2 regions of the Flavihumibacter sp. genome follow, and region 1 is predicted to be linked to the other one. Evidence: riboswitches for the same ligand, from Rfam matches in the RefSeq annotation. Region 1 holds a riboswitch; the other holds the start of a gene.

Region 1 (4,088 bases):
GAGAGTTATTGCCAGTTATTGAAAACACGGCATGGGGACGGTCTCCAGATCAACTTTGAGATCGACAGGAAGTATTATCCCTATACTTTACCTGCAAATAGTTTACAGCTGGTGGTTGAGAATGCTGTGAAGCATAATATTATCAGTAAGGAACAACCTTTGGTTTTGGAGATTTTTACAACCTCAGCAAAACAATTGGTGATCAACAATAACCTCCAGCGTAAGCTAAAAATGGAAACTTCTACGAAAATTGGTCTTCAGAACATTCGATCTAAGTATAAATTGCTTCGGCACGATGGTTTCCAGGTAATTGAAGGGCAAAAGAATTTTATGGTAGTACTACCCCTGGTTTGGGAGGGGGCATAAAAAAAGCAGCTGATTTAAAGCTGCTTTTTCTTTGTTGCGAAGGGAGGGATCGAACCTCCGACCTTCGGGTTATGAGCCCGACGAGCTACCGCTGCTCTACTTCGCGATTTGGATTGCAAATGTACAGCGCAATAGTTTTCCCGCCAAATAATATTGAAATATATTTTTTGTGAAAGCTTAAGAAATTCAATTATGTATTTGCCGGTCTCGGTCTATGTTAGTCCTTCTTTGTAACTTTTGCGTTTCCGCTTGATCTCATATCGCGGATAACGCCTGTACCTTTAAAATCGATCTTGCTCACTCCACCCGCACTCACGGTGAGTTCTTTATTAACAGTGATCTCCATTTTTGAAGCACCATCTGCATCTACTTCGCAAAAATCAGTAATGAGTCCATAAGAATTGAACTTACTTGCTCCATCGAGTTTTACTGACAATGAGCCTGCCCTACCTTTTAGCCTGCTATCACTTGCGCCATCAAGTACCATTTCTAATTCGCTAACATTCAGTTCTCCGTTGATATCGCTTGCCCCGTCCATTTTAATGCTCATTTTCTCACCTTTAATTACTCCCATCAACTCTACGTCACAGGCCCCGTCAGCATTTATCATTTCCAGTTGCCGAACAGAAACATATGCTTTTAGTTTCTGGTTCCCAGTCCATTTCCATCCATTACCATTAAATCCAATCTTCAGAATACCATTTTCCACCTTAGTGATTATCCGATCTCGTTGATTTGCGCTGGAAGCACTTACGGCAACGGCATCTTCATCTCCCTGGGTAATATATACATCAAAATTAGTATCCGCTTTTATGCCCTTGAAGCTACTTACTGTACGAATCTGGGCATTAGGATCATTTATGATGAATTTCTGTGCTTTCACCGCCAATGAGGCAAATGTTACAAGCAGCGAAAGAAATAATGTTTTCATGATAGTGTTTTAGGCTTAATTAACTTTTAGATTTTACACTTCCACCACTTGAAGTACTCACTTTCCTGATAGTTCCAGTTCCTTTGTAGTTTACCAATCCGCCACTACTAGCCTCGGCACTGAGTTCTTTAGATACATTTACATGAATAAGTGCACCACTGCTGGCATCAGCTGAACAATTCAAGCTGGAAATATCATATCCCTTAAAAATTGCACCGCTACTGGCTTCAACACTGAGTTGGTCAACAGTACCCTTTAATTCAGTTATTGCACCGCTGCTGTTATCTGAACTAATACTTTTTGCCTTAAATTCTGCATTGATTATTGCTCCCGAACTGGCATCAAGCTCGAGCTTATCAACTGTAATGGCACTTCCCGTTTTGACCATTGAGCCGGATGATGCGCTCAAACTTTCTAATTCACGGAGAGAAACATAGGCCTTGAATTTTACATTCCTGCGCCATTTCCAGTCCAGCCCCTTATTATCTATCCCTATTTTAAGCACGCCATTTTCAACCACGGTGGTAATCCGATCGGTATAATCGGGATTACTGCTACTCACCGCAACTGCATCTTTATCACCCTGTTGCAATAATAATTCGATGCCTGCTGACACCTTAACTCCCTTAAAACCACTCACATTTCTTGTGCGGGCATTACTATCCTTAACAGTAGTTGTTTGCGCCCACGCACCTGCTGCAGCCATAACCATGAAAGCCATCAATATTATCTTCTTCATAAAAAGGTATTTTGAGTGAGACGGACCACAATTCCAAAAAGTTACAGCTCATTTAAAAAAAATGACCTTAATTTCGCTTCGGTTACAATCGTAATCAACAGATTCCTCGGGGTGCTCCCGGCTGAGTAATACTTGCCGGATGCTGAGATAATACCCGTAGAACCTGGACAGGGTAATGCCTGCGCAGGGAAGGTGGTTCAAATCTATTCATTCCTCCTTTTGCTTTCGCAGCATTTCTCTCAAATCATTTTTTCAAACTAATTATTTCAAATGAAAAAATTGCTTTTGGGGATTTGCGCTTTATTGTCAGTTCTCCCCTTGCTGGCCCAACAACGCCGGCTTACAGTTATTGATGCACAGAGTAAACAACCTCTTACAGGGGTAACAATTGAATTACCGAACGGCAATACCGTGATGACGGATGTTGATGGTAATGCAATAATTCCCACAAATTCAACTTTCACAGTGCTTAGTAGTATTGGTTTCCGTACTACTAAAATTACCATTGATAAAGATGTTGATACTGTTTTAATGGAAAGGCACAATCTATTCTTACAGCCTGTTGAGGTAAGGGCGGTGAGGGCCGGAGACAGGAGTCCATTTGCCCACACCAACATTTCAGGGAGAGAACTTTCAAAGCAGAACCTGGGTCAGGACCTCCCCTTCTTACTAAACCAAACCCCATCTGTGGTGGTAAGTTCAGATGCAGGAAATGGCGTGGGTTATACGGGGATCAGGATCAGGGGGAGCGATGCCACCAGGATCAATATGACACTCAATGGTATTCCTTATAACGATGCCGAAAGCCAGGGGTTGTTTCTGGTGAACCTGCCTGATTTTGCTTCCTCAGTGAGCAGCATTCAAATTCAGCGGGGTGTGGGAACATCCAGTAATGGAGCAGGGGCATTTGGTGCCAGTATAAATATAAGCACCAATGAATTCAATGAAGAAGCCTATGCTGAAATTAATAATAGTTATGGGTCGTTCAATACGTGGAAAAATACTGTTAAGGCGGGCAGTGGACTAATAAGTGATCATTTCACTATTGACGCACGCCTTTCACGGATAACAAGTGATGGCTATATTGACAGGGCAAGCTCCAACCTTTCATCCTTTTATGTTTCAGGAGCTTATCTTAACGACAAGTCGAGTATTCGTTTCAATGTGTTTTCAGGTAAAGAAAAAACCTATCAGGCCTGGAATGGCCTTCCACAGGCAGAGGCCAAAACCAACCGCACCTTCAATAGTGCAGGCACTGAAAAGCCGGGAGAACCTTATGACAATGAAACAGACAATTACCAACAGGATCATTATCAACTATTCTTTAACCATGCTTTTTCAGAAAAGTTATCCCTCAACCTCGCAACTTTTCTTACGCGCGGGAGAGGATACTACGAACAATATAAAGCGGAAGAATCATACAATGATTATGGGTTAGAGAATCCGGTTGTAGGCGGAATAGAACTGGAAACAACAGACCTGGTACGTCAACTTTGGCTCGACAATCATTTCTATGGAGCAACTTATTCTCTGCAGTACAAACATAAATTAACCCAACTTACTTTCGGCGGCGCTTATACGAAGTACGATGGCAACCATTTCGGCAAAGTGATTTGGGCAACTAATGCAATAAGTAAAGATCATAGGTGGTATGACAATGATGCCTTGAAAAAGGATTTTAATTTTTTTGGGAAATGGCAGCAAAAACTTGGAACAAACTGGCTTAGCTTTCTGGATTTGCAATACCGCAATGTGAGTTATGATATAACCGGTTTTCGCAACAATCCGGGAATAACCACTGCCACTAAATATAATTTCTTCAATCCGAAAGCCGGGATAAGTTATTCCAGAAATAAGTGGAATGTTTTTGCCTCCTATTCTGTTGGCAACAAGGAGCCAAACCGTGACGACTTTGAAGCGGGTGAAGAACAACAACCTCAAAGAGAACAACTACATGATATTGAAGTTGGACTTGAACGAAAGAATGGCAATCATTCATTTGGTGCTAATCTATATTATATGATTTACAGGAACCAATTGGTACTTACCGGA
Region 2 (4,088 bases), on a different contig from region 1:
ATGATGTTATCAAGTTTGAGGTCATAAATAGTTGGCGGATTGTTCCCTTCCTTACGTCTTCTTCCCAGCACAACCGAATCAGTTGTTAGTTCAATCTTCCGGAGCATGACCGAACTTTTGTCTATGTCAATATTCACATCTCCTATGCGAAGCTGGTATAGGCCATCACTTTTTTCGGTTACGAGATTGACCAGTCGGTCTTTCAATTCATTCTGAAGATCAGGTGAGCCGGTGAAACGTTTAATTGCCCACCAGGCACCGGCAACCAGTAACAATACCAGTATAGCCAGTAGATAAAAGCGTTTGGTCATATGCTGTTCTTTATATAATTGTTATGCCACCCGTTTTTCGTAAATTACAGTAAGCAATTGGTCCACCTAAATTAAGTTGTATGAATCTCCTTCACCGTGTTGAGCATTGGGGGGATAGACATCACCCCGGCTGGACAGATATTATTCGTATAGCACTCGGTATCTTTTTGTGTTTCAGGGGTCTTCAGTTTCCCATGAACATGAGTACCTTGCTGGCAGAACTTCCACCTTCATTATCAGGAGGGCCCTTTGCCCTTATAGTTCTGGGACACTATATTTTTGTTGCCCATCTATTAGGAGGTATACTGCTAATCTTTGGAATGTATACACGAATCGCCTGCCTTATTCAGATACCAATACTGCTTGGTGCTATTATATTTGTTAACTGGAACAAAGATCTCTTTCGGCCATTTCCTGAATTAATCGTGTCCCTAATAGTACTAATGCTCCTGTTTTATTTTCTGATAACAGGAAATGGCAAGTACACTTTGGAAACCATAACCGGGAAAGAAAAGGAACGCTGAAGGGGAATATTTTCCACTTTTAATGAAGGTGGATTACTTATTTACAGCGAAGGTTATACTGGCATGAAATTAGAAGTATTATAAGTACAATCACTGCAGGAGGTGGTTCACATTTCAAACCTGAGAATTATACTCCCACCACCTGATCAAGGTAATGCTTGCGAAGGGAAGCAGTGAACAGATAAGGCGCCGGCTTACCCCGGTGCTTTATCATTTTATACAATCTCCATTAATTACAGAATAACCTATAAATAAAAAAGTCACCTGCGTTGTATGCAGATGACCTGAATTACTTGTTAATCATGTTAGCAGCCGGTTGCTCCCAATAACCAGTAAATGATCAGAAAGACCACTATGGTTCCCAAACATCCGCCTCCCCATTTATAAGCCCCGTAGCCCGCGATGAGTGATTTTAACCAATTTTGCATACCTAAAGTTTAAGATTTTTATCTGAATTATTGAGAATGTGTTAAAATAATTGTGCCATCTAATAAAAAATAAGTTTCAGAAATAGGTCATGGAAGTTAACTTTAAGCCACTGCTTAAGGAGCCATATGAGGAAATACCAACTGATTGCATTTTGCATGGCAGGTTTGCTTGCCTGTTTACAATTTGGCTGTTCAAGTGATAGCCGCGAAGAATCTTTTGAACTTCCGGAAACCATCAGTTATAATTTTGATATTCGCCCCATCCTTTCTGACAAATGCTTTAAGTGTCATGGTCCGGATGGTAATACAATAGAAGCGGGATTGCGATTGGATATCCCTGATTCCGCCTACGCACCACTAAAAGAAACAAAAGGATCATTTGCCATCGTTCCGGGAAAGCCTGATGAATCCGAACTGTTGCGGCGTATTAGTTCGCAGGATCCCGACTACCAGATGCCTACCCCCGAATCTCATCTTGGCTCACTAACTCCTTACCAGGTAGAGCTTTTCAGGAAATGGATACAACAAGGGGCTAAGTATGAAAAGCACTGGGCTTTTGTACTGCCTCAGAAATCACCTCTTCCTTTGTTCAAAACCAAAGAAGGGCTCAACAATGAGATCGATTATTTTATCCGGGCCAGGTTAAAGGAAAAAGGACTTGAACCAAATCCACCCGCCGATAAGGAACGATTATTAAAGCGCCTTGCTTTTGACCTTACAGGGTTGCCACCATCGGAAGAACTGATGAACAGTTTCCTGGTAGATGAGGATCCTGATGCATATACCAATATGGTAGATAAGTTACTGGACCTTCCCCAGTATGGTGAAAAGATGGCCCTGCACTGGCTTGATCTCGCACGATATGCTGATAGCTATGGATACCAGGATGATAATATCCGAACGCAATGGGCATGGCGCGACTGGTTGATACATTCTTTCAACAGCAATATGCCCTATGATCAGTTCGTTACCTGGCAACTTGCAGGAGATATGCTGCCAGATGCTACAAAAGAACAGGTGCTGGCAACCGCATTTTTCCGAAACCATAAATACACCGAAGAGGGGGGAGTTATACCCGAAGAATACAGGGTTGAATATGTGATCGATAAAACTAAAACATATGGTAAGGCAATACTTGGACTTACCATTGAATGTGCGCAATGCCATGATCATAAATACGACCCCATTTCGCAGAAGGATTATTTCAGCATCTACGCTTTTTTCAACAATACAAAGGAACTTGGTTTTGAAGGCGATATCCTGGTGTCAAAACCTGCCAAGAAGCCCATCCTGACTATTTCGGATGATGATGTCCGTAACATGATGAAGTTTATCAATAAGAAAGATACCGGCCAGTTAATGGTATCAGTTATGGGTGAACGTGACACTTTACGTAAGACCTATCTTTTAAACCGCGGTGCCTATGACCAGCCGGGTGAAGAAGTATCTCCCATTGGCCTGCAATCCGTAATGAAATATGATACCTTATCACTCCCAAAAAACCGGATTGGATTGGCCAACTGGACCGTGAGTAAGCAGAATCCACTTACTGCCCGGGTGTTTGTAAATCAACTTTGGCAGGAGTTTTTTGGAAGGGGATTGGTGAAAACATCAGGTGACTTTGGCATGCAGGGCGAACTTCCCTCTCATCCCGAATTACTCGATTGGCTGGCCGTTGATTTCATGGAAAATGGATGGAATATTAAACGGCTGGTAAAACAACTTGTGATGTCTGCCACCTACCAGCAATCAGCAAAGATCTCAAAGAAAAGTCTTGACCTCGACCCGGAAAACGTTTTTCTTTCCCACGCCCCCCGCAATAGGTTGAAGGCAGAATGGGTTCGTGATATGGTGCTTGCCAGTAGTGGACTGCTTGTTCCTGATATCGGAGGACCAAGTGTTAAACCTTACCAGCCCGACGGGCTATGGGAAACAGCTACTTCAGGCCGCGGTGAACTGGCTACATATAAACAAGATAAAGGTGATGCGCTATACAGAAGAGGGATGTACACATTTATTAAACTGACAGTACCTCCTCCTTCGCTTATGTTATTTGATGCAAGTAACCGTGATCAGTGTGAAGTGAAGCGACTGCAAACAAATACCCCTTTACAGGCCCTTGCCATGCTAAATGATCCAATGATTCTTGAGGCATCAAGGGTTTTTGCACAGCGATTACTGGAGTCTGACACTAATGCACAAACGAACATTCAAAATGCCTTCCGGAGAATTGTTTGCAGGAAAGCCACTAAAAAGGAGTTAGCTATCCTTCTGAAATATTATGATGAACAACTTGCCTTGTTCCGGTCAAAGAAACTGGCTGCAAAAGAAACCCTCGCAGTTGGAGAGTATAAACATAATCCTGATCTGGATAGCAACCTGCAGGCTGCTTTGATGAAGACTATTCACCTCATTTATAACATGGAGGAATCCATTGTAAAAACCTGATGATGGCCAAACAAGCATTGGAATACAGACTCCAGATGAACCGGCGCCGGTTTCTTTCCAGGCTAAGCCTGGGCATAGGAAGCGCTGCACTTGGTTCTTTACTGATACCCGACCTTTTCAGTGGAAAGGCCAATGAAGAAGCCATACTGGAACAGTTACCACATTTTGCCCCTAAAGCAAAAAGGATTATTTACCTCTTTCAGAATGGTGCGCCCTCCCAACTTGAATTATTTGATTACAAACCCATGCTGAGAGAGAAATTCGGACAGGATCTTCCTGAGTCGATCCGCATGGGGCAAAGGCTCACCGGAATGACAGCTGAGCAGACTAAATTCCCATTGGCCGGTTCACTTTTCGATTTCGCACAATACGGTGAA

The links. Region 1 has a riboswitch for thiamine pyrophosphate ahead of V6M43_RS14525 (TonB-dependent receptor). Riboswitches for the same ligand answer to the same signal wherever they lie in the genome.
Region 2: another riboswitch for thiamine pyrophosphate. It lies ahead of V6M43_RS16225 (PSD1 and planctomycete cytochrome C domain-containing protein); the one in region 1 lies ahead of V6M43_RS14525 (TonB-dependent receptor).

Annotation. Positions count from the first base shown of each region.
Region 1 is NZ_JAKFDQ010000011.1:95,583-99,670, forward strand. It holds gene V6M43_RS14505 (sensor histidine kinase) at 1-366, shown strand, start outside; tRNA gene V6M43_RS14510 (tRNA-Met) at 401-472, opposite strand; gene V6M43_RS14515 (head GIN domain-containing protein) at 584-1,297, opposite strand; gene V6M43_RS14520 (head GIN domain-containing protein) at 1,317-2,036, opposite strand; TPP riboswitch at 2,134-2,243, shown strand; gene V6M43_RS14525 (TonB-dependent receptor) at 2,307-4,088, shown strand, end outside.
Region 2 is NZ_JAKFDQ010000016.1:316,191-320,278, forward strand. It holds gene V6M43_RS16210 (hypothetical protein) at 1-311, opposite strand, end outside; gene V6M43_RS16215 (DoxX family protein) at 392-835, shown strand; TPP riboswitch at 924-1,021, shown strand; gene V6M43_RS16220 (hypothetical protein) at 1,141-1,263, opposite strand; gene V6M43_RS16225 (PSD1 and planctomycete cytochrome C domain-containing protein) at 1,390-3,711, shown strand; gene V6M43_RS16230 (DUF1501 domain-containing protein) at 3,714-4,088, shown strand, end outside.